3 regions of the Micrococcus sp. KRD070 genome follow, and region 2 is predicted to be linked to each of the others. Evidence: predicted binding sites of a transcription regulator. Region 2 holds the regulator's gene; each other region holds the start of a gene.
The links. The regulator HrcA, encoded in region 2, represses chaperone genes, less so after heat shock. The targets are predictions, from matches to a motif close to TTNGCACTCGNNNNNNNCGAGTGCNAA.
Positions count from the first base shown of each region.

Region 1: the regulator HrcA is predicted to act here: its motif matches at 2,436-2,462, upstream of groL (chaperonin GroEL).
Region 3: the regulator HrcA is predicted to act here: its motif matches at 4,181-4,207, upstream of groES (co-chaperone GroES).

Region 1 is NZ_JABFNH010000017.1:708-8,432, reverse strand. It holds gene J1M38_RS05275 (DUF4031 domain-containing protein) at 1-561, shown strand, start outside; gene groL (chaperonin GroEL) at 671-2,302, opposite strand; gene J1M38_RS05265 (LytR C-terminal domain-containing protein) at 2,621-3,643, opposite strand; gene J1M38_RS05260 (DUF3263 domain-containing protein) at 3,647-3,991, opposite strand; gene J1M38_RS05255 (uracil-DNA glycosylase) at 4,028-4,705, shown strand; gene J1M38_RS05250 (threonine/serine exporter ThrE family protein) at 4,719-6,641, opposite strand; tRNA gene J1M38_RS05245 (tRNA-Val) at 6,808-6,881, opposite strand; partial or broken gene J1M38_RS05240 (S8 family peptidase) at 7,081-7,725, opposite strand, start outside.
Region 2 is NZ_JABFNH010000024.1:46,216-53,145, forward strand. It holds gene J1M38_RS09915 (16S rRNA (uracil(1498)-N(3))-methyltransferase) at 1-329, opposite strand, end outside; gene dnaJ (molecular chaperone DnaJ) at 326-1,459, opposite strand; gene hrcA (heat-inducible transcriptional repressor HrcA) at 1,535-2,548, opposite strand; gene J1M38_RS09930 (DUF3097 family protein) at 2,811-3,599, shown strand; gene J1M38_RS12095 (DUF4870 domain-containing protein) at 3,694-4,113, shown strand; gene hemW (radical SAM family heme chaperone HemW) at 4,129-5,409, opposite strand; gene lepA (translation elongation factor 4) at 5,410-6,930, opposite strand, start outside.
Region 3 is NZ_JABFNH010000004.1:19,159-34,448, reverse strand. It holds gene J1M38_RS01020 (DUF4011 domain-containing protein) at 1-1,417, shown strand, start outside; gene J1M38_RS01015 (hypothetical protein) at 1,407-1,646, shown strand; gene J1M38_RS01010 (FmdB family zinc ribbon protein) at 1,667-1,945, opposite strand; gene J1M38_RS01005 (5-formyltetrahydrofolate cyclo-ligase) at 2,034-2,699, opposite strand; gene J1M38_RS01000 (GNAT family N-acetyltransferase) at 2,757-3,383, shown strand; gene J1M38_RS00995 (hypothetical protein) at 3,460-4,149, shown strand; gene groES (co-chaperone GroES) at 4,337-4,633, shown strand; gene groL (chaperonin GroEL) at 4,742-6,349, shown strand; gene J1M38_RS00980 (BCCT family transporter) at 6,797-8,422, shown strand; gene J1M38_RS00975 (dicarboxylate/amino acid:cation symporter) at 8,424-9,857, opposite strand; gene guaB (IMP dehydrogenase) at 10,043-11,587, shown strand; gene J1M38_RS00965 (GuaB3 family IMP dehydrogenase-related protein) at 11,680-12,816, shown strand; gene J1M38_RS00960 (SURF1 family protein) at 12,864-13,829, shown strand; gene J1M38_RS00955 (DUF3817 domain-containing protein) at 13,826-14,374, shown strand; gene J1M38_RS00950 (hypothetical protein) at 14,397-14,549, shown strand; gene J1M38_RS11870 (phosphotransferase) at 14,572-15,290, shown strand, end outside.

The DNA of each region.
Region 1 (7,725 bases), on a different contig from region 2:
GCGGAGCCGCATCGGCACTACCACGACCCGGCCCACCTGCTCGCGGTGCTCGAGTCCGTGGACCTGCTCGAGCGGGCGGGGGCAGAGACCGGGACGGATCCGCGGGCGGTCCGCCTGGCCGCGTGGTTCCACGACGCCGTCTACGCCGGGGACCCCACCGCGCCCGCCGGCCAGGACGAGGCGGACTCGGCCGCCCTGGCCCGGGACGTGCTCACCGCTCCGCGGCTGGCCGTGCCGGCCGACGTCGTCGACGAGGTGGCGCGCCTCGTGCTGCTCACCGCCGCCCACGACCCCGCCCCGCACGACGCGGCCGGGGCGGTGCTCTCGGACGCGGACCTCGAGGTCCTCGGCCGCTCCCCCGAGGCCTACGCCCGCTACGTGGCCGCGGTGCGGCGGGACTACGCGCACGTGTCCGACGCGGACTGGGTCCGCGGTCGCAGCAAGGTGCTGGACGCCCTGCTGGACGCCGAGCGGCTGTATCGGACCGCGCCCGGCCGAGCACGCTGGGAGGCCGCCGCCCGCCGCAACCTGGCGGCGGAACGGGCCGCGCTGTCGGCCTGAGCGGGGCGCCCCGGTGCTGACCCGGGACGCGGCGAGGCCCGCCTCCCGGGCGGGGAGGCGGGCCTCGCAGGCTGGGCGCCCGAACGGGCCGGGCCGGCTCAGCGGCTGATCACATCATGCCGCCCATGCCGCCCATCGGGTCCATGCCCTCGGCGCCGGCGGCGGCCTTCTCGGGCTTGTCCGCGACGACGGCCTCGGTGGTCAGGAACAGGCCCGCGATGGACGCGGCGTTCTGCAGGGCCGAGCGGGTCACCTTCACCGGGTCGTTGATGCCGGCGGCCAGCAGGTCCTCGTACTCGCCGGTGGCGGCGTTCAGGCCGTGGCCGTCGTCGAGGGTCTTGACCTTGTCCGCCACGACGCCGGGCTCCAGGCCGGCGTTGAGGGCGATCTGCTTCAGCGGGGCCTCGATGGCGACCTTGACGATGTTCGCGCCGGTGGCCTCGTCGCCCTCGAGCTGCAGGCCGCCGAACGCCTTGGCGCCGGCCTGGATCAGGGCGACGCCGCCGCCGGCGACGATGCCCTCCTCCACCGCGGCCTTGGCGTTGCGCACGGCGTCCTCGATGCGGTGCTTGCGCTCCTTGAGCTCCACCTCGGTGGCCGCGCCGGCCTTGATGACGGCCACGCCGCCGGCCAGCTTGGCGAGGCGCTCCTGCAGCTTCTCGCGGTCGTAGTCCGAGTCGGTGTTCTCGATCTCGGAGCGGATCTGGGCCACGCGGCCGGCGATCTGCTCGGCGTCGCCGGCGCCCTCCACGATGGTGGTCTCGTCCTTGGTGATGACCACCTTGCGGGCGGTGCCCAGCAGGTCGAGGGTCGCGTTCTCCAGGGACAGGCCCACCTCGGAGGAGATGACCTGGCCGCCGGTGAGGATGGCGATGTCGGCGAGCATGGCCTTGCGGCGGTCGCCGAAGCCCGGGGCCTTCACGGCCACGGACTTGAAGGTACCGCGGATCTTGTTGACCACGAGGGTGGCCAGGGCCTCGCCCTCGACGTCCTCGGCGATGATCAGCAGCGGCTTGCCCGACTGCATGACCTTCTCGAGGATCGCCACCATGTCCTTCACGGAGGAGATCTTCGAGTTGACGATGAGGATGTAGGGATCCTCGAGGACGGCCTCCTGGCGGTCCGCGTCGGTCACGAAGTAACCGGAGATGTAGCCCTTGTCGAAGCGCATGCCCTCGGTGAGCTCGAGCTCGAGGCCGAAGGTGTTGGACTCCTCGACGGTGATGACGCCCTCCTTGCCGACCTTGTCCAGGGCCTCGGCGATGAGGGAGCCGATCTGCTTGTCCGCGGCGGAGATCGAGGCGGTGGCCGCGATCTGGTCCTTGGTCTCGATCTCGCGGGAGGCGGAGAGCAGCTCGGAGGTGACGGCCTCCACGGCCTTCTCGATGCCGCGCTTCAGCGACAGCGGGTCGGCGCCCGCGGCCACGTTGCGCAGGCCCTCGCGGACCAGCGCCTGGGCCAGCACGGTGGCGGTGGTGGTGCCGTCGCCGGCGACGTCGTCGGTCTTCTTGGCGACCTCCTTGACGAGCTCCGCGCCGATCTTCTCGTACGGGTCCTCGAGCTCGATCTCCTTGGCGATGGAGACGCCGTCGTTGGTGATGGTGGGAGCGCCCCACTTCTTCTCCAGCACCACGTTGCGGCCGCGGGGGCCGAGGGTCACCTTCACGGCGTCGGCCAGGGTGTTCAGGCCCTTCTCCAGGCCGCGGCGGGCCTCTTCGTCGAATGCGATGGTCTTGGCCATGTGCAGGTCCTTTCTGGACGTCGGCTTCCTACTGCTGGTGGCTGACCCGCGCCGATGCCCGCGACGGACGGCCCCTGGGGGCCTCACCGGTGGACAGGTCCTCCTCCACGGCGCCGGACCGGCCGGGGTACGGCTGGCAGTCGCGCCTTCGGAGTGCTAACCCCATTATGAGCACTCGCACCGGGAGAGTGCAAAAGGTCTGCGGTGCGGGGCCCGCCCTTCCGCGGACGGCGGACGGCCCCCGGCAGAACGCCTCGGAAGGCGCCCCGCCGGGGGCCGGAAAGGGCGCGCGGCCGACACGGCCGCACGACGGGCGGATCAGCCGGTGACGACCACCGCGACGCCGTTCACCTGCAGGTTCGGGGTCTGCATGACCGGGAAGCCGAGCTCCTTGCCGACCGCCTCGGCGGCGGCCTTGTTGGCCGAGCCGTTGTACAGGACGGTGGAGGACTGGATGCCGTAGCCGCTCCAGTTCTTCGCGTCCACCGAGGTGTAGCCGGCGCCCGTGAGCCGCTGCGCGTAGGAGGCGGCGAGGCCCTGGGTGCGGGTCGCGTTGTACACGGTGACGTGGGTGCCGCGCACGGCCGCGGACTGCGCGGCTGCACGAGAGCTCGACGCGGCCGCAGACTGCGCGGCCGCACGAGAGCTCGACGCGGCCGCAGACTGCGCGGCCGCACGAGAGCTCGACGCGGCCGCAGACTGCGCGGCCGCACGGGAGCTCGACGCGGCCGCGGACTGCGAGCGCGAGGCCTCCGCCGCGGCGGCCGAACGGGACGCGGCGGCGCGCGAGGACTCCGCCGCCTGGACGGCCGCCGCCGACCGGGACGCCTCTGCGGACTGCGCGGCGGCCTCGGAACGCGAGGCCTCCGCCGCCTGTGCCTCCGCGGCGGCACGGGACGACGCGGCAGCCTGGGACGACTCGGCGGCCTCGGCGGCAGCCGCCTCCTGCGCCGCCCGCGAGGACTCGGCCGCGGCCGCGGAACGGGACGCCTCCGCCGCGTCCTCGGACGGGGTGGCGGACTCGGTCGCGGACGCAGTCGACGCCGACGCGGAGGACGCCGAGGAGGACACGGACGACGCCGACGTCGACGGCGCGGCAGCCGGGGCCGTCGTCGAGCTCTCGGCGGCGACGGGCTCGGAGCGGTCGCCGGTGAGCCACGGCAGGACGACGCCCACGAACAGGCCGGCGAGCAGGACGAGGCCGGCCACCCAGAGCAGCGGGCTCAGGCGGCGACCCCCGCCCGCGGCGGTCGCGCCGGCAGCGGCGAAGGACTCGCGGTGCGCGCCGCGCTGGTCCGTGTACTCGGGGACCTCGTCGAAGCGGTCGGGCTGGTAGGCCATGGGTCAGTTCTCCTGGCGGGAAGCGGGCGTGGACGGCGCCGGATCCGCGGGTCCCCTCCGGGCCCGGCTGCGGGTGCCGCGCTTGCGCAGCAGCCGCGTGACCAGCAGGGGTCGGTAGGCCAGGGCGGCCTCACGGTCCAGCAATCCGTTCAACACCTGATAATAGGCGGTCGGAGACAGCCCCAGACGCTCTCGGACGGCGTGGTCCTTGGCCCCGCCGTACCGCCAGGTGGCGGCCTCCAGGTCCAGGACCGCACGCTCCAGGTCCGTCAGCTCGTCCCGTCGCGCACGCGCGCGGGCACCCTCCTCCGGGGCCGGATCGGGCGAGACGGGCGTGGGGTGGGACATGGCGGCCACTGTACCCACCCGGTCTACCCTCGGGGCATGGAGTTCATCGCGCCCCTGGATCCGGGCTGGGAGGCGGCCCTCGCCCCGCAGGCCGCCGCGTTCGAGCAGGTCGGCGAGGCCCTGCGTGCCCGCCGGGCGGCCGGAGAGCAGGTGCTGCCGGCGCCGGAGCACATCCTGCGGGCGTTCCGTCAGCCGTTCGCGGACGTCCGCGTCCTCGTGCTGGGCCAGGACCCCTACCCGACGCCGGGCCATCCGATCGGCCTGAGCTTCGCGGTGGACCGCCACGTGCGGCCGCTGCCCCGCTCCCTGGCCAACATCCACCGGGAGCTGCACGACGACCTCGGCATCACCCCGCCCGCCCACGGGGACCTCTCCGCGTGGACGGACCAGGGCGTGCTGCTGCTGAACCGCGCCCTCAGCGTGCGGGCCGGCGCACCCGGCAGCCACCGCGGCCTCGGCTGGGAGCAGATCACGGAGGCCGCGGTGCGGGCCCTCTGCGCGCGCGGCACCCCGCTCGTGGGGCTGCTGTGGGGAGCCGACGCGCGGCGCATGGCGCCGCTGCTGACGGCGGCGGGGGCCGGCGTCGTGGAGTCCCCGCATCCCTCGCCCCTGAGCGCCCACCGCGGGTTCTTCGGCTCCCGGCCGTTCAGCCGGGTGAACCGGCTCCTCGAGGCGGCCGGCGCGGCCCCGGTGGACTGGCGCCTGCCCGACTGAGCCGGGCCGCCGGTCAGCCGCGCTGGTGCATCACGAGTTCGGTGGGCAGCAGCGTGCCCATCCGGTCGGTGATCGGCTTGGCCAGGGTGTTGCCGAAGGCGACGCCGGCCGCGATCGCCACGACGATGACCGCGGCGTTGAACAGTCCCTCGACGCCCAGCAGCGTGGCCCCGGTCTCCACGGTGAACCCGTAGACGGACCGGAACATGGTGAGTCCGGGAAGCAGGAACAGCATGGACGGCAGGACGATCACGAGCGCCGGGGCCGCGAGCCGCTGGGCCACCAGGCGGCCGAGGAACCCGACCGCCGCCGCGGCGACCGCGGGCACCAGCCGGTCGCTGACCCCGATCTGCTGCGCCGCCAGGTACGCGCCGAAGCCGGCCCCGGACACGAGACCGCAGGCCAGGATCTGGGGCCACCGCGACTGCTCCACCACCGCGTCCGCCATGCCCGCGGCCATCACGAGGCCCAGCAGCAGCAGCGGCGGATAGCTCAGCGTCCCCGCCTCGGCCAGGTCCAGCTGTTCGAATCCCAGGAGATCCCCGATGCCCACGGCGATCATGATCCCGGCCATCACGCCGGCGAACACGAGCAGCGCGGAGAGGAAGCGGCCCGCGGCGGTCACCGGGAAGCCGTGGATGGCGTCCTGCACCGCGGTGACGAACCTCGCCGTGGGCAGGAGCATCATGATGCCGCCGGCGATCACCAGCGCCGGGTTGACCGGCAGGTCGAGGGCGTGGGCCATCAGCGCGATCACCGTGGCCGTGATCGCCCCGAACATCGTGGAGAAGATCTCCGGGAAGCGCGCCTTGTCCGCCTGGACCTTGAGCCAGAAGACCAGCCAGGTGGAGACCATGCCCAGGGCCGCGCCCGTCCAGGTCCCCCCGATGAACGGCACGAAGCAGGCCACGAACACGCCGGAGAAGAGGACCTCGAAGACGGCGGGGAACGGCTTGGGCTGATGCCGGATCTCCACGAGCCGGCGCTGGGCCTCGGCCCGGTCCACCTCGCCCGCGGCGATCTCCTCGACGAGCCGGTGGACGGCCACGGGCCCCTCGAAGTTCACCGAGGCCGAGCGGACCACCCGCTGGAGGGTGAACGGGGCCTCGCCGCGTGAGGAGTCGGGCGCGTAGTTCAGGGAGATGGACTGGTTGGTCAGGTCCACCTCGGTCTCGAGGATCCCGTAGGCCTGCGTGGCCACGATGATCGAGGTCTCCACGTCCAGCGAGGCCGCCCCGAAGCTGAACATCGTCTCGCCCAGCTTGAGCGCGAAGTCCAGGGTGGTGCGGGCCTCGAGGGCCTGCGCCTCCGCGCGGCGCTGCTGCAGCGTGGAGCGCATGCGGCGCCCATACGGCGAGGAGTGCAGGCGGTCGGCCAGCACGAGCGCCTGCGTCGGCAGGTTCTCGACGAAGACCTCACGGGAGCGCCGGCCCCGCCGACGCCCGCGCTTCTCGGGCGGGCCCACGGGGACCACCGGGTCCGGGACGGTGACGTCCGGCTCGGGGATCACATCCGGGGCGGGCAGGGCGCCGTCGGCCTCCGCGGGCGCCAGGACGGAGGTGGGCACCTGCTCGGACAGCGGCGGCTCGGTCAGGGGCGCGTCCGCGGCCGGCTCCGGCAGCGTCTCCGCCTCCGGCTCGGCCGATTCCTCCGGCTCCGGCGCCGGCGTCGAGACCGGATCGGCGGCGGCGGGGCGGACCACGGGCGGCAGCGGCTCGGTCGGCTCGACGGCGACCGCGGCCGCGGCCGGGTGGGCCGACTCCGCCGGGTCGAGGTCGAGCAGGCCGGGGTCCTCCGGGTCGATCGCGAGGTCGCCGACAGCGGCGGCGTCCTCGGCGCCGGCCGGGCGCAGCACGGGGATGAGCGTGGGGACGGCCGGGGGCTCCGCGATGTGGGGGTCGAACCGCGCCGGCTCCTGGGTGCCCTCCTGCTCCATGCGGCTCACCCTCTCCTTCCGTATGCGGGCGCTGGACGCGAGACGGCGGTGGGCCGAGCCCCGCCGACGCGTCCATCCAACCACGCCGACACCTCCCCCGCCGGGGCCTTCGGCACCGCGGCCCGGGGATGCGAAAGGGCCCTCCCGGAGGAGGGCCCTGCTGCGGTGGATCTTACTGGACTCGAACCAGCGACCTCTCGCGTGTGAAGCGAACGCTCTAACCAACTGAGCTAAAGATCCGGGCGTCGCCCCATGGGGGTGACAACTCGAAGAACGATACCTCAGGCGGCGTCGCCTGTCCACCCGGGCGACGGCCGCCCCGCGCACGGCGGAGCGGCCATCGAGAGCCGACGAGCACGTCAGGCGTCGGTCAGCGTGGCGCCGGGCTCGAAACCGCCCTGGGCGACCAACGAGGTCCCGGCGCCCGGGCGGGCTCCGGTCAGGAGCTGCCACCGAGGGAGGAGACCGCCCTGGCGGCGTCCGCCAGGCCGGCGCCGCAGCCCGCGGAGCAGGTCACCGGCATGGAGCGGGCCGTGGACCTGAGGGTGGACTCGACCTGGGCCGGGGTGAGGCTCGGCCGCTCGGCCAGCAGCAGGGCGGCCAGGCCCGCGACGTGCGGGGTGGCCATCGAGGTGCCGTTGTAGGCGGCGTGGCCGGCCGTCGTCGGGGTGGTGGCGCCGTTGTTCACGGTCGAGATGATGTTCGCGCCCGGGGCGGTCACGTCCACGGCGGAGCCGTAGTTCGAGAACGAGGCGCGGGCGCCCTGCGAGGTGGAGGCGGCCACCACGATGGTGTTCCGGCAGTTGGCCGGGCGCACGTTGGCGGCGGGCTGGTTCTCGTTGCCCGCCGCCACAACGACGGGCACGCCGCGGGAGACGGCCGCGTTGATCGCGTTCTGGTAGGTGGTGCCGCACATGCCGGAGCCGCCGAGGGACATGTTGATGACGTCCGCCGGGTTCGGGTTGGCCGGCACGCCCGCCACGGTGCCGCCGGCGGCCCACACGACCGCGTCGGCGATGTCGGACAGCGAACCGCCGCACTTGCCGAGCACGCGGATGGGCTGGATCTTCGCGTTCGGGGCCAC
Region 2 (6,930 bases):
ACGGCGTCCACGCCGAGCTCGACGGCGGCCTGGACCGCCATGAGATCCCGGTCGCCCTTGGCGAGGGCCTGGACGAGCACGAGCGCCGGGGTGGGCGCCGGCTCCTCCGCCACCGTGTCCAGCCGCACGGTCACCGCGTCCGGGGCGGCCGCGAGCACGGTGCCGTGGCCGAGCGTGCCCGACCCGTCGGCCAGGAGCACGGCCTCCCCGGGGGCCAGGCGCATGGCCGCGGCGGCGTGCCGGGCCTCGGGGCCGCCGAAGACGACCTCCGCGCCCGCGCTCGCGCCGGCCAGGGCGCCCGGCTCGAGGTGGAACAGGGGGGCGGTCACAGGTTCCTCAGGTTCTCCCGCAGCCGGGCGAACATGCCCTTGGCCTGGGGTGCGCCGTGCACGACCTCCTCGCCGCGCACCTCGGCCAGGCGCTCCAGGAGCTGGCGCTGCTCGTCGTCCAGGTCGGTGGGCGTGGTGACCACCACGTCCACCTTGAGGTCGCCACGGCCCTGCCCGCGCAGGCGGCCGACGCCCAGGCCGTGGAGGACCTCGACGTGGCCGGACTGCACGCCCGGGTCCAGGCTGACGGACTGCTTGCCGTCCAGGGTGTCCAGCGTGACGGTGGTGCCCAGGGCCGCGGCGGCCATGGGGACGGTCACGGTGGTGGCCAGGTGGTCGCCCTCGCGGCGGAAGGTCTCGTCCGGGCGGACCGCGATCTCCACGTAGAGGTCCCCGTTCGGGCCGCCGCCCGGGCCGGCCTCGCCGCGGCCGGCGAGGTGGATGCGGGTGCCGTCGTCCACGCCCGCGGGGATGCGCAGGGTCAGCGGCGTCCGGGTGCGGACGCGGCCCTGCCCGTCGCACTCGTGGCAGGGCGTCGGGATGACGGTGCCGAACCCCTGGCAGGCGGGGCAGGCCTCGGTGGCCATGACGGTGCCCAGCAGCGACCGCACGGGGCGCTGGATCATGCCGTGGCCGTGGCAGGTCTGGCAGGTCTCCGGCTGGGTGCCGGGCTCGCAGCACGAGCCCTCGCACCGATCGCAGCGCACGGCCGTGTCCAGCTCGATCGTCTGCTCGCCGCCGAAGACGGCGTCGCGCAGGTCGATCCGCGCGGTCACCAGGGCGTCCTGGCCGCGGCGGGCGCGGCTGGCGGGGCCGCCGCGGCCGCCCTGGCCGGCGGCGTTCATGAAGGTCTCGAAGATGTCGGCGAAGCCCCCGAAGCCGCCCGTCCCGCCGAAGCCGCCCGGGAAGCCGGCCTGGCCGTTCTCGTTGCCCGTCGTGTCGTAGGCCCGGCGCCGGCCCTCGTCCGAGAGCACCTCGTAGGCGTGGGAGATGCGCTTGAACTGCTCGGCCGCCTCCGGGTCGGGGTTGACGTCCGGGTGGTGGGTGCGCGCGAGCTTGCGGTAGGCGCGGCGGATCTCCTCGGTGCTGGCGTCACGGCTGACGCCGAGCGTCTCGTAGTGGTCGGTCACGGTGGGGATTCCTCTCGGGGAGAGCGGGACGTGGGGCGATGCGGGACGGGGCCCGCCAGGACGCGCGGAGGCGCGTCAGGTGGTCAGGATGCGGGAGAGATAGCGGGCGATCGCCCGGACGGCGGCCATGGTGCCCGGATAGTCCATCCGGGTCGGGCCGATGACACCGACCTTCGCCACGGCGCCGGGGCCGTAGGCGGCCGCGACCACCGAGGTGTCCGCGAGCGATCCGGCGTTCTCGGAGCCGATCCGCACGGACACCCCGTGGGCGTCCTGCTCCATCTCCGTGAGCAGGCGCAGCAGCACCACCTGCTCCTCGAGCGCCTCCAGGATCGGCCCGATGGACGCGCCGAAGTCCCCCGGGGAGCGGGCCAGGTTGGCGGTGCCGGCCAGGACGATGCGGTCCTGCCGGCCGGCCTCGAGCAGGTCGTGGACGGCCGCGGCCACGAGGGCGGCGGACTGCCGGTGCTCCGGGCGGACCCGGGTGACGACGTCGTCCACCACGGTAGCCGCCTGCACCGGACCGAGCCCCAGCAGGGCGTCCAGCAGGAGGCCGCGGAGCACGGACAGCTCCGCCTCCTCGACCGGACGGTCCAGCACGGCGTGCCGCTGGTCCACCCGCCCCGTGGACAGGATGAGGACCACGAGCACGCGCGTGGGCGCGAGGGAGACCAGTTCGAGGTGGCGGATCGTGGAGCCGTCCTCGTGGGGGAACTGCGCGACGGCGACCTGCTGGGTCAGCTGGGCCAGGAGGCGCACCGTGGACTCCATCATGTGCTCGGTGTCCGTCTCCGGATCCAGCAGGGTCCGCACGGCCCGGCGCTCGGCCGGGGACAGCGGCTTCACCTCGGAGAGGCGGTCGACGAACACGCGGTAGCCCTTGTCCGTGGGGACGCGCCCGGCGGAGGTGTGCGGGGCCACGATGAGGCCCTCCTCCTCGAGCGCAGCCATGTCGTTGCGCACGGTCGCGGAGGACACGCCCAGGGCGTGCCGTTCCACGAGCGCCTTGGAGCCCACGGGCTCGCGCAGCGCCACGTAGTCCTCCACGATCGCCTGGAGCACCTGCAGGCGGCGGGGCTGCTCCGACATCTCGGTCCTCCTCTGGTCCGTCGGGATCCGGGGCGACCCCGGAGGTGCCCCTGGCTGGCACTCCGGCGGGTCAAGTGCCAATGCTACCGTCCGACCCGGGGGACGACCCGACCGGCCCGCACGGCTTCGCTCACGGTGATCGCCCGCCCCCGTTGCTACCGTGCTCTCCCATGGACTGGAGCAGCTGGGGCCCCGCGGGCCACGACGACCTGACGCGCCGCCCCGCCCGGACCGTCCCCGATGCGCCCGGACCGTCCCCGATGTGCCCGCCACCCCCGGCACGGTGGTCGAGGACGTGGCCTCCGGGTTCACCGGGGCCGTGATCGGCATCGAGCGCTCCGGCGGCGTGCACGTGGTGGTCCTGGAGGACCGTCGCGGCGTGCGCCGCGGCTTCCCCCTCGGCGGCGGCTTCTGGATCGACGGCGAGCCCGTGACCCTGGTCCCCCCGACCGCCGCGGCCCCGGCGGCGCCGGCCCGCACCGCCTCCGGCTCGCGACGGGTCGAGGGGGCGCGGGCCCGCACCGCTCGCGCCTCTCGCATCTGGGTGGAGGGCGTGCACGACGCCGAGCTGGTGGAGAAGGTGTGGGGCGAGGACCTGCGCCTCGAGGGCATCGTCGTGGAGCCCCTGCACGGCGTGGACGACCTCGCCGGGGCGATCCGTGCGTTCGCCCCCGGTCCGCGGCGCCGGCTCGGGATCCTCGTGGACCACCTCGTCACCGGGTCCAAGGAGGAGCGCCTCGCGGCCGAGGCCATGCGCGTGCCGGGGGCCGCGGGCAACGTGCTCATCCTCGGTCACCCCTACGTGGACGTCTGGCAGGTCATCAAGCCCTCCGTCCTCGGCATCCCCGCGTGGCCCGTCGTGCCGAAGGGGCAGGACTGGAAGACGGGGATCCTGCGGGGACTGGGCTGGCCGCACGGGAGCAAGGAGGCCACGGGGCTGGGGTGGAAGCGGCTGCTCTCCCACGTCACCACGTACGCGGACCTCGAGCCGTCCCTGCTGGGCCGCGTGGAGGAGCTCATCGACTTCCTCACCGCCGCACCCGAGCACTGATCTCGGCGCGGCCCCCGCCCGCCCGCGCTATGCTGGCCCATGCCCTGCGCCCGGTCCCCGGCGCGCGGGTCTCGCAATCCAGGAGGAGCCCCTCGTGAACACCCGCGCGCAGCCCGACGCCGGCCGCACCGGCCACGGCCCGCCCGCCTGGCTCGTCTCGGCCGGCGGCCGCGGCGCCCCGCTCACGGCGAAGCAGGACCGTGACCGCGCGGCGCTGGCCCACCTCAGTCTGGCGTTCGGCGTGCTCGGCCCGCTGGTCGTGTGGCTGCTCTACCGCGACCGCGGCCCGTTCACCTCGCAGGAGTCGCGCGAGGCCCTGAACTTCTCCGGGCCGCCCACGCTCATCACGCTCCTGTTCTTCTTCCTGTCCCTGCTGCCGGTGGTCGGCCCGATCTTCGCGATCCTCGGCGCGCTCACGTGGGCCGCCATGGCGGTCTACGGCGTGATGGGCGCCTCGCACGTGTCCAAGGGCCGTCCGTTCCGGTACCCGTTCAACCTGCGCATCCTGCGCTGACCCGGGGCCGGCCGGTCAGAAGCCGGCCAGCGCCCGGACGATCGCGTCGTTGCGCAGCCGCCCCTCGAGCGTGGGGACGATGCGGCCGTCGACGGCGGCGCGCCCGTCCAGCAGGCCCGCGGCGATGAGTTCGGCGATCGCCCCGCGGATCCGCGCGGCCTCCCCCGGCGTCTCCGAGACGAGCTCCGCGGTCGGGAGCCCGTCCACCGTGCGCACCGCGAGCATGATGCGCTCGAGGCGCCGCGCGTCGGCGTCGGGCCGCTCGCGGCCCACGGCGGGGGTGACCCCTGTGGCCAGCCGCTGCGCGTAGGCGGCGGGGTGCTTGGCGTTCCAGAACCGGACCCCGGCGAGGTGCGAGTGCGCGCCCGGGCCGATCCCCCACCAGTCCTGGTCCTCCCAGTACGCCACGTTGTGCCGCGCACGGTGGACCCCGGAGCCCTGCGGGTCCCGAGCCCAGTTGGACACCTCGTACCAGCGGTAGCCGGCGGTGCCGAGCAGCTCCTCGGCGAGCAGGTACTTGTCCGCCTGGTCGTCGGGGTCCACGTCCGCCACCTCGCCGCGGGCCACCTGGGCCCCGAGCTTGGTGCCCTCCTCCACGATCAGCGAATACGCGCTCACGTGGTCCGGGGCCAGGGCGACGGCGGCCTCGAGCGTGGCCCGCCAGTCGGCGAGGGACTCCCCCGCGGTCCCGTAGATCAGGTCCAGGGACACCTCCAGGCCGGCCTCGCGGGCCGCGGCGACGGCGGCGGGGACGGACTCGGGCCGATGGGTGCGCTCGAGCGTGGCGAGCACGTGCGGCACCGCGGACTGCATGCCCAGGGAGAGGCGGGTGAAGCCGCCGGCCGCGAGCTGGCGGGCGTACTCCGGGGTGATCGTGTCCGGGTTGGCCTCGGTGGTCACCTCCGCGCCGGGCGCGATCCCGAACCGGTCCACCGCCGCCTGGAGGATGCGCACGAGGTCCGCGGCCGGCAGGAGCGTGGGCGTGCCGCCGCCGAAGAACACCGTGTGCAGCGGGCGGGCGGGCACGTCCGAGGACGCGAGCACGTCCGCGGCGAAGTCCAGCTCCGCGACCGCCGACTCCCAGTAGTCGCCGCGACCCGCGCCGGGGCCGAGGTCGACGGCCGTGTACGTGTTGAAGTCGCAGTAGCCGCAGCGCACCGTGCAGAACGGCACGTGGACGTACAGGCTGAAGGTGCGCGCCGCGCCGTCGCGGGCGGCCGCGCGCACCCGCTGCCCGACGTCAGCCGGCAGCCGGCCGTCGTCGGGGACGGGCTCGCCGAGGGGCAGGGCGGGCACTTACTTCTTCGCCGCCTGGTCGGCGCCGGCGCCGTCCGAGGACAGGGCGGCGATGAAGGCCTCCTGCGGGACCTCCACCCGGCCGACCATCTTCATGCGCTTCTTGCCCTCCTTCTGCTTCTCGAGCAGCTTGCGCTTGCGGGAGATGTCGCCGCCGTAGCACTTGGAGAGCACGTCCTTGCGGATCGCGCGGATGTTCTCGCGGGCGATGATGCGCGAGCCGATGGCGGCCTGGATCGGCACCTCGTACTGCTGGCGCGGGATCAGCTCCTTGAGCTTGCCCGTCATCATCACGCCGTACGCGTAGGCGTTGTCCCTGTGGGTGATCGAGGAGAACGCGTCCACCTGTTCGCCCTGGAGCAGGATGTCCACCTTGACGAGGTCGGCGACCTGGTCGCCGTCGGCCTTCCAGTCCAGCGAGGCGTACCCCTTGGTGCGGGACTTGAGCTGGTCGAAAAAGTCGAACACGATCTCGGCCAGCGGGATCCAGTAGCGGATCTCCACGCGTTCCTCGGAGAGGTAGTCCATGCCCTTGAGGTTGCCGCGCTTGGCCTGGCACAGCTCCATGACGGCGCCGATGAACTCCGCCGGCACGATGATCGTGGCCGAGGCCATGGGCTCGCGCACCTCGAGGATCTTGCCCTCGGGGAACTCGGAGGGGTTGGTCACGGTGACGACCTCACGGTCCTCCCGGGTGACCTCGTAGACCACGTTGGGCGCGGTGGAGATGAGGTCGAGGTCGAACTCGCGCTCGAGGCGCTCGCGCACGATCTCCAGATGCAGCAGACCGAGGAAGCCGACGCGGAAGCCGAAGCCCAGCGCGACCGAGGTCTCCGGCTCGTAGACGAGCGCGGCGTCGTTGAGCTTGAGCTTGTCCAGGGCGTCACGCAGCACGGGATAGTCCGAGCCGTCGATGGGGTACAGACCCGAGAACACCATGGGCTTGGGGTCCTCATAGCCACCCAGGGACTGCTCCGCCGGGTGGGCGTGGTTGGTGACCGTGTCGCCCACCTTGGACTGACGCACGTCCTTCACGCCGGTGATGAGGTAGCCCACCTCGCCCGCGGCCAGGCCCTTGGTGGGCACGGGCTCCGGGGAGGAGACGCCGATCTCGAGGAGCTCGTAGGTCGTGCCCGTGGACATCATGCGGACCTTCTCCCGTGGGGAGAGCCGGCCGTCCACGACGCGCACGTACGTGACGACGCCCCGGTAGGTGTCGTACACGGAGTCGAAGATCATCGCGCGGGCCGGGGCGTCCGCGTCCCCCTCCGGGCCGGGGATGGCGCGGACCACGCGGTCCAGCAGCTCCTCGACGCCGACGCCCGTCTTGCCGGAGACGCGCAGCACGTCCTCGGGCTCGCAGCCGATCAGGGAGGCCAGCTCGGCCGCGTAGCGGTCCGGATCCGCGGCGGGCAGGTCGATCTTGTTGAGCACGGGGATGATCTCCAGCTCGTGCTCCATGGCGAGGTAGAGGTTCGCCAGGGTCTGGGCCTCGATGCCCTGGGCGGCGTCCACCAGCAG
Region 3 (15,290 bases), on a different contig from region 2:
TCGCGCGGACGCGGCCGTGCTGCGCACCCTGCTCAAGCAGGGCAGCCCCACGGTCGAGTCCCTGGCCACGATCACCCCCGAGCTCCTGCAGCCGCTCGTGCCGGTGGTCACCACCTCGCCCATGGCCCTGTCCGAGTTCCCCCCGGAGTGGCGCGCCGACGTCGTCGTGCTGCTGGAGGCCGACGCGACCGCCCTGGCCACCGCGATGGGCGCGCTCACCCGCGCCCCCCAGGTGGTGGCCTTCGGCGACCCGGTGATCGGGCGCCCGCAGTCGTTCCAGGTGTCCGTGGACCCGACGGCGACCGCCGGGCCCCTGCGCCCGCTGCGCTCGGCCCACGACGCGCTGGACGAGGTGCTGCCCACCCTGCCGCTGCGCACCGTGCACCGCCCCCTCGAGCGGCGCCTGGTGCGCCTGCTCTCCGCGCTCGCCTATGACGGCGCCCTGGACGCGCTGCCCACCGCGGGCGAGGCCACCGGCCGGGATCGTGCCGTCACGGCCGAGTACCTGCCCGAGGGCACCGGCATCCCGATGACCGGCGGCGACGTGGTCGAGTCCACGAACGCCGAGGTCGCCCGCACCGTGGAGCGGGTGTTCGAGCACATCCGCGACCGGCCCGAACAGTCCCTGGCCGTGGTCACGGTGTCCGAGCAGCACGCCCGCAGGGTGGCCGCCGCCGTGCAGGCCACGGCCGCGCAGGCGCCGTGGGCCCACGAGTTCCTCGCCCGTGGCCGCGGCGAGGACGCCGCCGACGCCGAGCCGTTCGTGATCGTGCCGGTCGTGCGCGCCGCCTCCGTGGTGCGTGACGCCGTGATCCTCACCCCCGGCTACGGCCGCACCCCGCACGGCCGCGTGGTGCACCACTTCGGCGCCTTCTCCGACCCGGACGGCGAGCGCATGGTCACGGTTGCGCTCACCCGCGCCCGCCGGCGCCTGCACCTCGTCTCGGCGCTGCGCGCCGCGGACCTGGACGAGGACCGGCTCGACGGCGGCGCCCTCTGGTTCCTGCGGCTGCTCGAGGCCTACCTGGGCGACGACGCCGCGGACCCCGTGGGCATGGTGGGCGATCCGCTGCTGGCCGATCTGCGCGACCGGCTCGAGGAGCACGGCGCCCGGGTCCTGCCCCGCTACGCCGGCGTCATGGACCTGGCCGTGCTCGATCCGCGCGCGGACGAGGCGCCCCGTCCGCTGGCCCTGGCCGGCGACGGTGGCGAGGTGTACCGCGCCCTCACGGTGCGGCAGCGCTCGCGGACCCTGCCCGAGGGGCTCGAGGCCCGCGGCTGGGAGCCCCGGACCCTGTGGTCGATCGACGTGTTCGCGGACCCGGAGTCCGTGGCCCGCGAGCTGGCCGACCGGCTGGGCGTGGAGCCGGCGGACGAGACGGACGAGACCGACGAGACCGACGACGATGCCCGCTGACGGCGCGCCGCGCCGCCGCGGCCCGCGCCGGGCGGACGCCCCGGGCACCGGCCCGGCCACCGCCGACGGCCGCGAGCCGCGCCTGCCCGGGATGCCCCGGCTGACCGGGCAGGCCGGGACGTCGCCGGCGACCGCGCCGACCGGACATGAGGCCGGGGTCGAGACCGGTGCGGCCGAGGCCGAGCGCGACCGCTGGCTGCGCGAGCAGCGCCCGCCCCACTGGGGCTGAGCCGGCCCGATGCGGCCGGGTCAGTCCGCGGGGGCGGAGGACGAGGACGACGTCGAGGACGTCGAGGACCCGGCGGCCGAGTCCGAGGTCGATCCGCCGGCCGAGCCGGTGCCCCCGGTGCCGGAGCGCGAGTCGGTCCGGTAGAACCCGGAGCCCTTGAAGCTCACGCCGACCGAGCCGTACTGCTTGCGCAGGACGCCGCCGCACGCGGGGCACTCGGTGAGGGCGTCGTCGGTGAAGGCCTGGACGACGTCGAAGGCGTGGCCGCAGTCCTTGCAGCGGTAGGCGTAGGTGGGCATGCTCAGCTCCAGCTCGCTCGGGGCGCGCCGGGGCGCGCGGTTCTGGGGGGATCCGACCCCCGATGCTACTCCGCGCCGCGGGCCGGGCTCAGACCCAGCGCAGCCCGGCCGCGGTGACGACGCCGTCCACGGGCCGGTCCGTGGGCTCGGCAGGGATGGCGCCCGCCGGCAGCAGCTCGTCCTCGAACACGAGGGCCACGGTCGGCACGCTCCGCGGCAGCTCGGCGAGGAAGCGGTCGTAGTAGCCCCCGCCCTGGCCCAGGCGCATCCCGTCCTCGGCCACCGCGAGCGCCGGCATGACCACCGCGGTCGCCGCCGCCAGCGCGTCGGTCCCGAGCCGTTCGCCCACGGGCTCGTCCACGGGGGCGTTCGCCGCGCGCGCCGTCGCGACCTCCGGGTGCCACGGAGTCCAGCTCAGGCGGCGTTCCGGCTCGATCACGGGGACGAGCACCCGCGACCCGGCGGCCAGCAGGCGCGTGCGCAGCACACCGGTGTCCGGCTCGGTGGCCATCGGCAGCACGGTGGCCACCACCGGGGCGGTCCCGTCCGCGGTCGCCGCGGCCACGCGCGGACCCAGCCACGCCCACAGGTGCTCGACGGCGGCCGCGGACTCGGCGGCGCGGCGCGCGGGGGAGCGGTCGCGGCGGGCGGTGCGCAGGCGGGCACGCAGGGCGGCCTTGGCGTCCACGACGTCGTCGACGCCGGCGACGGGGCCCGTGGCGGCGGGCTCGGGCACGGGAGGGGGAGTGCGCATGTCCCCATGATGCCCGCCGCACCGGTGCCGCGCCCGGCCGCGCATAGGATCGACGCCATGTCCTGGCAGCGTTCCCCCTGGCCCGTGACCCTGCGGCACGGCACCCTCGCCCTGCGGCCGCTGCGGAGGCGGGACCGGGAGGCGTGGGAGGAGCAGCGGGCGCACAACCGCGAGTGGCTGACGCCGTGGGATGCGACGAGCCCCGTGCCGGGCGCGGGCCCGGCGTCGTTCGGGCAGATGGTTCGCTGGCACGGCCGGCAGGGCCGGGACGGCAGCGCCTACACGTGGGGCATGGTCCTCGACGACGACCGCCCGGACCGGGACCGCCTGGTGGGGCTGCTGTCCCTGGGCGGGATCCAGTACGGCTCGGTGCTCTCCGGCTCGATCGGCTACTGGATCGACCGTCGCCAGGCCGGCCGGGGGCTGACCCCGACGGCCGTGGCCATGGCGACGGACTGGGCGTTCCGCAGCGCCGGTCTGCACCGGGTCGAGGTCAACATCCGCCCGGAGAACGCGGCCAGCCTGCGGGTCGTGGCGAAGCTCGGCCTGCGCGACGAGGGCCTGCGGCGCGCGTACCTGCACGTGGACGGCGCCTGGCGGGACCACCGGACGTTCGCGGTGACCGCCGAGGAGGTCCCCGACGGCCTGCTGGCCCGGTGGCTGGCCACCCGGCCGCGCCCCTGAACGGCCGACGGGACACGCCGCGTGCGGACACGCCCCGATGGCCGGACTGGTCCGCCCCCGGCGCTAGGCTGACCGCATGGACGAGACCACCGCGCCGACAAGGGCCGTGCAGGCCGCGCTCGACGCGCTGGCCGACGCCCGGGTGAGCGCGTCGCTGGTCATCGTGGCCCTCGTGGCCTTCCTGGCCTGGCGGCTCGTGCTGCGCCGCCATCGTCTCGCGTCCGCCCCCGCCCGCCCGTCGATGCCGAGGTCCTTCATGCACCGTCTGCAGAGCTCGCCCGCCGTCCGTGCCCTGAGCGCCCGGTTCTCGGGCCGCCTGAGCGCCGCCGCCGACGCGGCGCGCGCCGCCCGCGGCCGGACCGGCCTGCACATCCGGTGGGGGCGCACGGCGCTGTTCCTCGCCGCCCTCGTGGCCCTGCTCGTGTTCCTCGTGGCCGGTCTCGCCGCCGCGTTCGGCGCGGGCACGCTCGCCCTGGCAGGCTGGTCGCTCCTGTTCGCCGTGGCCGGGCTGGCCGGCCTGCGGGCCCTCGCGGTCCGCGACCGCACCCGTCGCGCCCGGCCCGCCGCCGCCGTCGTCGTCCCGGAGTGCCCCACCGCCCCGGCGGCCGAGGAGCGGCAGGCCCCGCCCGCGGACCCCGAGCGGGACCGCCGCGTGCTGGAGACCGTGCTGGCCTTCGAGACCGAGGCGCCGCGGCATCCCACCGCACCGCGCCCCGCGCCCTCCGCCCACGGCGGACGGCGGGGACACGGCTGGCACTCATGTTGAAGGAGTGCCAGAACCCGGAGTAGAGTGGGCACTGGCACTCGGGGGTACCGGGTGCCAATGCCCGAGGTGGACCGTCCGGCACCGCGACGACGGAGGGTCTGACGCCCGTGGCGCACCCGCAGACCACAGCATCAGCGGTCCGGCGAGCCCGCCGGAGCCGCACGTCGACGAAGAAGGAGTGTGCAGCATGTCTGTCTCCATCAAGCCCCTTGAGGATCGCATCGTTGTCCGCCCCCTGGAGGCCGAGCAGACCACCGCGTCGGGCCTCGTGATCCCGGACACCGCCAAGGAGAAGCCGCAGGAGGGCCAGGTCGTGGCCGTGGGCCCGGGCCGGGTCGCCGAGAACGGCAACCGCGTGCCGGTCGACGTCGCCGAGGGTGACGTGGTGCTGTACTCCAAGTACGGCGGCACCGAGGTCAAGGTCGGCGGCGAGGAGTACCTGGTGCTCTCCGCCCGCGACGTGCTGGCCGTCGTCACCAAGTGACCCCGCCGCGACGGGCCCGGTGAGCGGCGCGCACCGCACCGGTGCGCGCGCCCCGGGCCCCTCGCGTCCCCGCACCCCCTGACTCCCTGAACGAAAGGAGCGTCCGTCATGGCCAAGCAGCTGGCTTTCAACGACGACGCACGCCGCGCCCTCCAGGCCGGCATCGACAAGCTCGCCGACACCGTCAAGGTCACCCTCGGCCCCAAGGGTCGCAACGTGGTGCTCGACAAGGCGTGGGGCGCCCCCACCATCACCAACGACGGCGTCACGATCGCCCGTGAGGTGGAGCTGGAGGACCCGTACGAGAACATGGGCGCCCAGCTCGCCAAGGAGGTCGCCACCAAGACCAACGACATCGCGGGCGACGGCACCACCACCGCCACCGTGCTGGCCCAGGCCCTCGTGAACGAGGGTATGCGCCAGGTCGCCGCCGGCGCCGCGCCGGGCGAGGTCAAGAAGGGCATCGAGGTGGCCGTGGCCGCCGTCGAGCGGCGCCTGCAGGAGAACGCCCGCCCGGTCGAGGGCCAGGAGGTGGCCCACGTGGCCGCCATCTCGGCCCAGAACGACGAGGTCGGCGAGCTGCTGGCCCGCGCGTTCGACACGGTCGGCACCGACGGCGTCATCACCATCGAGGAGTCCTCCACGACCTCCACCGAGCTGGACGTCACCGAGGGCATGCAGTTCGACAAGGGCTTCCTGTCCCCGTACATGGTCACCGACGCCGAGCGTCAGGAGGCCGTGCTCGAGGACGCCTACGTCCTGATCAACTCGGGCAAGATCTCCAACGTGCAGGAGCTGCTGCCCCTGCTGGAGAAGGTCCTGCAGGCCAACAAGCCGCTGTTCGTGATCGCCGAGGACGTCGAGGGCGAGGCCCTGTCCACCCTCGTGGTCAACAAGATCCGCGGCACCCTGAACGTCGTGGCCGTCAAGGCCCCGGGCTTCGGCGACCGCCGCAAGGCCATGATGCAGGACATCGCGATCCTCACCGGCGCCCAGGTCGTCTCCCCGGACCTCGGCATGAAGCTCGAGCAGGCCGACCTGGACGTGCTCGGCTCCGCCCGCCGCATCACCGTCACCAAGGACGAGACCACCATCGTCGACGGCGGCGGTGCGGCCGAGGACGTCGAGGCCCGGGTCGCCCAGATCAAGGCCGAGGCCGCCGCGACCGACTCCGACTGGGACCGCGAGAAGCTCCAGGAGCGCCTCGCCAAGCTCTCCGGCGGCATCGGCGTGATCCGCGTGGGCGCCGCCACCGAGGTGGAGCTCAAGGAGCGCAAGCACCGCATCGAGGACGCCGTGTCCTCGACCCGCGCCGCCCTCGAGGAGGGCATCGTGGCCGGCGGCGGCACCGCGCTCATCAACGCGCTGACCGCGCTCGACACCGACGCCGACGTCCAGGCCCTGACCGGCGACGCCGCCGTGGGCGTGGACATCGTCCGCAAGGCCCTGAAGCAGCCGCTGCGCTGGATCGCCCAGAACGCGGGCGAGGACGGCTACGTGGTGGTCTCCAAGGTCGCCGAGCTGGAGCCGAACCACGGCTTCAACGCGAAGACCGGCGTCTACGGCGACCTGATCGCCGACGGCGTGATCGACCCGGTCAAGGTGACCCGCTCCGCGCTGGCCAACGCCGCCTCCATCGCGGCCCTCGTGCTGACCACCGAGACCCTCGTGGCGGACAAGCCCGCCGAGGAGGACGAGGCCGACCACCAGCATTGACCCCTGAGTCGGCCCTGACGCGGCCGGTCGACGACGACGGCCCCTCGCCCGCCCGGGTGAGGGGCCGTCGTCGTGCGGGCGGGAGACGACCGCCGTCCGGGGCGCCCCCTAGGGTGTGCCCATGGACACACCCACGCCGCCCCGTCCCACCGGGTCCCACCCGACCCGGACCCCGGCCCGGCCACGGCTGCGCCGCTTCGTCCGGGAGTTCTCCTATCCGCACGGCATCCACCCGGCCCTCGTGCCGGGCGTGTCCGTGGAGGACCGCCGGGTGCGCTACGGCGTGGACCGGGCGATCCTCACCGTCGTCGGCCTGCTGGTGGTCGGCTTCGTGGTGTGGGGCGTGCTGCAGCCGGACGCCGTCCTGGCCGTCTCGAGCGCGGCCCTCGACTGGGTGATGCTCCACGCCGGCTGGCTGTTCGCCCTGCTGGCCATCGGGATGGTGTGGTGTTCCTGCTGGCCCTGGCGTTCTCCCGGTACGGCGAGATCCCGCTGGGCCTGGACGGGGAGAAGCCGGAGTACTCCACGGCGAGCTGGTCGGCCATGCTCTTCGCGGCCGGCATCGGCATCGGCACCATCTTCTTCGGCCCGTACGAGCCGCTGACCTACTACCTGGCCCCGCGCCCGGGGGCGTATGAGGCGGGGAGCGAGGAGGCGGTGACGGGCGCGCTGGCCCAGGCCGCGCTGCACTGGGGCGTGAACGCGTGGGCGATCTACGCGATCGTCGGCCTGTCGGTCGGCTACGTGTCCTACCGCCGGGGTCGGGTGCCGCTGATGAGCTCGATCATCGCGCCGCTGTTCGGCGACTCCCAGCGCAGCGACTCGGTCGGCGCGCGCCTGATCGACGGGCTCGCGATCATCGCCACCCTGTTCGGCACGGCGGCCTCGCTGGGCATCGGCGCCCTGCAGATCGGCCGCGGCGTGCAGATCGTCTCGGGCTGGTCCGCGCCGGGGAACACGGTGGCGCTGGGGATCATCGTGGTGCTCACGATCGGCACCATCTTCTCGGCGGTGTCCGGTGTGGCCCGCGGCATCCGGTGGCTGTCCAACATCAACATGCTGCTCGCCCTCGGCCTGGCGCTGTTCTTCTTCGTCGTCGGCCCGACGGCGTTCCTGCTGAACATCGTGCCCGGCGTCCTGATGGACTACGTCTCCTCCGCCCCGGACGCCCTCGGCGCCTCGATGGCCGAGGGGGAGGACATGCAGGAGTTCCTCTCCAGCTGGACGATCTTCTACTGGGCGTGGTGGGTCAGCTGGGCCCCGTTCGTGGGCGTGTTCATGGCGAAGATCTCGAAGGGCCGGACCATCCGCCAGTACGTCCTCGGCGCCCTGTTCATCCCGGCCGCGGTGATCGTCGGCGCGTTCACGATCATCGGCGGCACCACCATCTGGCTGCAGCGGACGCAGGGCTCCGTGGCGCCGGACGGCACGGCCGCGTCGCTGCCCGCGCCGGCGGAGATCTTCTGGGTGGTCCTGGACCAGCTGCCCGGCGGCGGGCTGGTGGCCCCGGTCGTGATCGTCATGCTGGCGGTCTTCTTCATCACGACGGCGGACTCCGCCTCGATCGTGAACTCGCAGCTCTCGCAGCGCGGCGCCCCGGCCCCGCGCCGCACGATCACGGTGTTCTGGGCACTGTGCATGGCGGGCATCGCCGTCGTGATGCTGCTGACCGGCGGCGACACCGCGCTCACCGGCCTGCAGAACCTCATCACCATCACGGCGCTGCCGTTCACCGTGGTGCTCGTCCTCATGGCGGTCGCGCTCCAGCGCGAACTGGCCAACGACCCCTTCGCGATCCGTGACCGGTACCAGCGGGCCGCCGTCGAGAAGGCGACGGTGCGGGGCCTGGTGGAGTACGGGGACGACTTCGCGTTCACGGTGGAGCGCACCCCGCCGGGCAGCTGGTACGCGGCCGGCGAGGGATTCGACTCCACCGCCGCGGAGATCACCGACTGGTACCGCCGCACGGACGAGGACGGGAACCCCGTGGACGACGACTACGTGCTGGGCGAGTACCTGGACGAGGGGGACGGCGCGGACGGGCCCGCCGGAGCGGGCCCGTCCGGTCGCTGACTCAGGCGCGCGGCTCCGAGGTGCCGACGAGCTGGGCGCGGGAGTCGGCGGTCGCGTGGGCGCGGGCCTCGACGATCTCCTCCTCGTCCTCGCCGAAGATGTCGCCGCGCGGGGCGTCGTAGCGGTCCCGGTCGAGGATGCCCTCCTGGGAGGCCACGAGGGCGGGGATGAGGGCCTGGCCGGACACGTTGAGGGCGGTGCGGCCCATGTCCACGATCGGGTCGACGGCCAGGAGCAGGGCCATGCCCTCGAGGGGCAGCCCGGCGGTGGACAGCGTGAGCGTGAGCATCACGGTGGCGCCGGTGGTGCCGGCGGTCGCGGCGGAGCCCAGCACGGACACGAGTGCCACGAGGGCGTACTGGCTCAGGCTCATGTCGATCCCGTAGAACTGGGCGATGAACACGGCGGCCACGGCCGGGTAGATCGCGGCGCAGCCGTCCATCTTGGTGGTGGCGCCCAGCGGGACGGCGAAGGAGGCGTAGCCGGTGGGCACGCCGAAGTTGCGCTCGGCCACCCGCTGGGTGACGGGCAGCGTGCCGAGGGAGGAGCGGGAGACGAAGCCGAGCTGGAACGCCGGCCACACGCCGGTGAAGAACTGCTTGACGGAGAGCCCGTGCAGGCGCGCCAGCACCGGGTACACCACGAGCATCACGAGGGCCAGGCCCACGTAGATCGCCACCACGAACTTGGCCAGCGTGCCCATCGTGGACCAGCCGTACGAGGCCACGGCGTTGCCCAGCAGGCCGATGGTGCCGATCGGGGCCAGGCGGATGATCCACCACAGCAGCTTCTGGATGATCGCGAGCACCGAGCGGGAGAACGTGAGGAACGGGGCGGCCTTCTCGCCGACCTTGAGCGCGGCCACGCCCACGACGATCGCGATCACGAGGATCTGCAGCACGTTGAACGTGGGGGAGGAGGCGAGCGCCCCGTCCTCGCCCGCCGTGGTCTTGACGGTCAGGCCGAGGAAGTTCGCCGGCACCAGGGAGGTCAGGAAGTCGAGCCAGCCGACGTCCTTGGCCTGGTACGACGCCGGCGCGGTCTGGCCGGTGCCCACGCCCGGCTGCAGCGCGACGCCGACGGCGAGGCCGATGAGCACCGCGATGAGGCTCGTGATGGCGAACCAGAGCAGAGTCTTGGCGGCCAGGCGGGCCGCGTTGGTCACCTGGGCCAGGTTGGCGATGGAGGCGACGACGGCGAAGAAGACCAGCGGGACGACCGTGGCCTTCAGCAGGCTGATGTAGATGCTGCCGACGGTGGCCAGCGTCTCGCCGAGCCAGGTCGGGTGCTCGGAGGTGTGCCCCGTCGCGCGGGCGATCAGGCCCAGGACGAGGCCGAGGACGAGGGCGGCGGCGATCTGCCAGCCGAAGTTCGACGTCCAGGCGGGGAGCCGGCGTCGGGGCGCCGGTGCGGGGGAGGACTGTGCGGTGCTCATCCGGGGAGGTTAGGCGGTCCAATACCACGGCGCCGAAACGGATTGCGCCATGTGACGTCGTGGTGACGTCCGTCTCGCCCCCGCGTGGCCCAGCGCGGGGGCCCTGTGACGTGGCCCGCACCCGGGTCGCCGGTTTGACCCCCGGGCATAGAATCGCGGAAACACCCGTCCCGAAAGGCGCCTTCGTGACCAACACCAGCACCGGTCCCAGCCCCGAGCCCGTCCACTCCTCCTCGGATCCCTTCGGCTTCTTCGGCCTCACCTACGACGACGTCCTGCTGCTGCCCAACGCCACCGACGTGATCCCCGCGGACGCGGACCCGGGCACCCGGCTGACCCGCAACATCCGCTTGAACATCCCCATCGTCTCCGCGGCGATGGACACCGTGACCGAGGCTCCGCTGGCCATCGCCATGGCCCGCCAGGGCGGCATGGGCATCATCCACCGCAACCTGTCCATCGAGGACCAGGCCCGCCACGTGGACACCGTGAAGCGCTCTGAGTCGGGGATGATCAAGGACCCCGTGACCATCGGCCCCGACGCCACGCTCGCGGACTTGGACGAGCTGTGCGCCCAGTACCGCGTCTCCGGCCTGCCGGTGGTGGCCGAGGACATGACGCTGCTGGGCATCATCACCAACCGCGACACCCGCTTCATCCCGCGCGAGGAGTGGGCCACCCGCACGGTGGACACCGCCATGACCCGCATGCCGCTGGTCACCGCGCAGGAGGGCGTCTCGCGCGCCGAGACCATCCGCCTGTTCTCCCAGAACCGTGTGGAGAAGCTGCCGCTCGTGGACGATGCGGGCCGGCTGACCGGCCTGATCACCATCAAGGACTTCGACAAGGCGGAGCAGTACCCGGACGCCGCGAAGGACGACGAGGGCCGGCTGCTCGTCGGCGGCGCCGTCGGCTTCTTCGGCGACGGCTGGGAGCGCGCCATGGCGCTCGTCGAGGCGGGTGTGGACGCCCTCGTGGTGGACACCGCGAACGGCCACACGCACGGCGTGCTGGACATGATCGCGCGCCTGAAGAAGGAGAAGGCGGCCGCGCACGTCGACGTCATCGGCGGTCAGGCCGCGACCTACGCGGGCGCCAAGGCGATCGTCGACGCCGGCGCGGACGCCGTGAAGGTGGGCGTGGGCCCGGGCTCGATCTGCACGACCCGTGTGGTGGCCGGCGTCGGCGTCCCGCAGATCACCGCCATCTACGAGGCGGCCAAGGCCACGCGCCCCGCGGGCGTCCCGCTGATCGCCGACGGCGGCCTGCAGCACTCCGGTGACATCGGCAAGGCCCTCGTGGCCGGCGCCGACTCGGTGATGCTCGGCTCCCTGCTGGCCGGCACGGCCGAGTCCCCGGGCGACCTCGTGTTCTACCAGGGCAAGCAGTTCAAGACCTACCGTGGCATGGGCTCCCTGGGCGCCATGCAGACCCGCAACGGCACGCGCTCCTTCTCCAAGGACCGCTACTTCCAGGCGGACGTGCCGGACGAGGACAAGCTGATCCCCGAGGGCATCGAGGGCCAGGTGCCGTTCCGGGGCCCGATCGCCTCGGTGGTCCACCAGCTCGTGGGCGGCCTGCGCCAGACGATGTTCTACACGGGCGCGTCCACGGTGGCCGATCTCAAGGAGAACGGCCGCTTCGTGCGCATCACCGCGGCGGGCCTGAAGGAGTCCCACCCGCACGACATCATGATGACCGTCGAGGCCCCGAACTACCGTTCGCGCTGACCCGCACGTCGGTTCCGGGGGGGCCCCCGGACGGGGCGGCGCCGACGACACGGTCGGAGCCGCCCCCGTGGCGCCTGGGCTAGGCTGGCCCGGTGACGAACCAGATTGAGATCGGCCGCGGCAAGCGCGGCCGCCGGGCCTTCTCCCTCGACGACGTGTCCGTGGTGCCCGCGCGGCGCACCCGGGATCCCCAGGATGTCAGCCTCACGTGGCGCATCGACGCCTACACGTTCGACATGCCCGTGATCGGTGCGCCCATGGACTCCGTGATGAGCCCGGAGACCGCCATCGCGATGGGGCGGCTGGGCGGTCTCGGCGTCCTCAACCTCGAGGGCCTGTGGACCCGCCACGAGGACCCGCGCCCGCTGCTCGAGGAGATCGCCGCCCTCGAGGCCGGCCCGGCCGGGACCGAGGCCACCCGCATGCTGCAGGAGGCCTACGCGGCCCCCATCCGCCCCGATCTGATCACCGAGCGCCTCGCGCAGATCCGCGAGGCCGGCGTCGTCGTCGCGGGCTCGCTGACCCCGCAGAACACGCAGGAGTTCTACCGCACCGTCGTGGCGGCGGGTGTGGACCTGTTCGTCATCCGCGGCACCACCGTCTCGGCCGAGCACGTCTCCTCCACCCAGGAGCCGCTGGACCTCAAGCAGTTCATCTACGAGCTGGACGTGCCCGTGATCGTGGGCGGGGCGGCCGGCTACACGCCGGCCCTGCACCTGATGCGCACCGGCGCGGCCGGCGTGCTCGTCGGCTTCGGCGGCGGCGCGTCCACCACCACGCGCCGCGCCATGGGCATCCGTGTGCCGATGGCCACGGCCATCTCGGACATCGCCGAGGCGCGCCGCGACTACATGGACGAGTCCGGCGGCCGCTACGTGCACGTGATCGCCGACGGCGGCGTCTCCACCTCGGGGGAGATCGTCAAGGCGATCGCCATGGGCGCGGACGCGGTCGTCCTGGGCGCCGCCCTGGCCCGCGCCACCGACGCCCCCGGCGGCGGCTGGCACTGGGGCCTCGAGGCCGTCCACCCGGAGCTGCCGCGCGGGCACCGCACCCACGTGGGCCAGGTGGCTCCGCTCGAGGAGGTCCTGTGGGGGCCCGGCCGCCACGCGGACGGCACGTCCAACCTGATGGGCGGCCTGAAGCGCGCCATGGCCACCTGCGGCTACACCGAGCTCAAGGACTTCCAGAAGGTGGAGGTCCTCGTGACCCCCACCCAGGCCGTCTGATCCCCGCCGCCGCATGGCGGCACCCCGACCGGAAGAGTTGATACGGCGTGCTGCGCACCGCCCTCAAGCCCGTCTGGCTGGCCACCCTGGTGCTGGCCCTCGTGGCGGCCGCGGTCTTCGTGGCGCTGTCCAAGTGGCAGTTCGAGTCCGCGGAGACGAACGCGCCGCCGCCGCGCACCCAGACCGAGCACGCCGTGCCGTTCCTGGAGCACGTGCGCCCCTACGAGGCCCTGCTCGGCTCGCAGGCAGACCAGGTCGTCACGGTCGAGGGGGAGTTCGTGCCCGGCACGGACGTCCTGGTCGGCCCGCGCCTGCTGAACGGCCGCGACGGCTACTGGACGGTCACGGCCCTCCGGGTGGCCGGCGCCCCGGACGGCGAGGTCGTCCCGGTGGTCCGCGGCTGGTCGGCCCGCGCCGACGTCGTGGACCCCGCGCCCGCCGGGCAGGTCACCGTCACCGGACGCCTGCTGCCCCCGGACGGGCCCCTGCCGCGTGAGGCAGCGGCCGAGGACACCGCCGACCGGCTCCTGTACCGCAGCCTGGCCCCGGCCCAGCTGGTGAACGTGTGGGACGAGCCGTCCTACGCGGCGTACGTCGCGGCGTTCGAGATGGTCGACGCCGCGGGCGCCGAGACGGGCGCGGCCGGCCCCGGCGGGCTCGAGCCGGTGTGGGTGGCCCCGCAGCCGGAGGAGACCCAGATCATCTGGCTCAACGTCTTCTACGCCGTGGAATGGATGCTCTTCGCCGGCTTCGCCCTGTTCCTGTGGTGGCGGTTCGTCCGCGACGACCACGTCCGGGACGAGCACGAGCGCCGGCTCGACGAGGAGTGGGCCGCGCAGTGGCGCGCCGAGGAGCTCGAGCGGCGCCGGGCGGCCGCGCGCGAGGCCAAGGAGCGGGCCGTCGCGGCACAGTCCGCGGCGCACCCACGCCAGGACCACGACGACGACGGGGCCGCGCGCCCCGACCCCCGCGACCCGGGCCCCCGTGGGCCCCGAGAGGAGCAGAGCCGATGAGCACCCAGCACCCCGGCCCCCAGCCGGTGGACCCGGCGAGCCTGCCGGATCCCGAGGACATCACGGAGGCCGACCTGCCCGAGCCGCCCCCGCGGCCAGGCCGGGAGCATCGCCGTTTCGCCGGCACCCAGCAGCAGATCCGCTCCGCCACCCGCCTCTACGTGGTGTGCGCGTGGATCACCGGCATCATGCTCCTGCTGCTCGTGGCGGAGATGGTGCTGAAGTACGGCATGCACGTGGAGCTCTACGCGGGCGGCACCACCCTGGACGGAGAGGCCAACGGCCTGGGGCTGCACCCCACGGACAGCGTGACCGGGGGAGTGAACCTGTCCCTGTTCATCCTCATCGCCCACGGCTGGATGTACGTGGTGTACCTGCTCGCCTCGTTCCGCCTGTGGTCCCTGATGCGCTGGGAGCCGCTGCGCCTGCTGGCGATGGCCGGCGGCGGCGTCGTGCCGTTCCTGTCCTTCGTGGTGGAGAAGCGCATGACCCGCGTGGTCCGGGACGAGCTGCACCGCTTCCCGGACGCCGCGCGGCGCTACTGAGCGCCTCGACTATCCTGGACGGGTGACGCAGAATGCCCCCCACGCCCCCACCGGCGCGGACGCCCGGCTCCAGGACGCCGCGCGCACGGCGGACGATCAGATCAGCGCCGCCGCCGAGCAGGACATCGCCGCCCTGGACCTGGACAACGTCCTGGCGCGGCGCCGGGCCTGCTGAGCCCCGCCGGGCGGGAGCGCCCGTGAGCATCGACCGAGCCGCCGCGCGCCAGGCCGTCCGCGCGTCGGGCCAGCGCTGGCTGCGCACCCGAGCCGACGCCCTGCACCTGCAGCGGGGACGTCGGCTCGCGCGGGTCCTGGACCTGGACGTGATGACCGGACGCGCCGGCGAGGCTCGCGTGCGATCCCGCACCCTCGTCCTCGCCCGCGACCCCCGACACCTCGCCGCCCCTGCCGCGGCGTGCCCGCCCGTCCCGGGCGAGCGCGGGATCCTGGAGGACGGCACCCTGTGGTGGTGGGCCCCCGCCGACCCCGTCCTGCCGGGCCTCACGCTGACCGCCGATCCGGACGCGCTCGCGGCCCTGATCGGCACGGCGCCGGGCCGGGCCCGCCTCACGTGGCGCGGCTACCGGCCGCGGGACCGGGCGGTCCTGGCCGTCGAGGCGACCGGCGACGACGGCGTCGTGGGCCGCACGTTCCTGAAGGTGCTCCCGCCCGCGCGCGCCGCACGGGTTGCCCGGCGCATGGCCGCGGCGGGGGCGGCCGGGGTGCCGGTGCCCGCCGTCCTCGCGGCGCCGGAGCGCGGGGTGCTCCCGCTCGCGAGCGTGCCGGGCCTGCCCTGGCGGGCGTTGCTGGCCGGGCCCGAGGCCGCCGCGCTCGACCCCGCGCGGGTCGCCGCGCTGCTGGACCGGCTGCCGCCGGTGCCCGAGGAGCCCCCCGGCCCGGCCAGCCCCACGGCCGG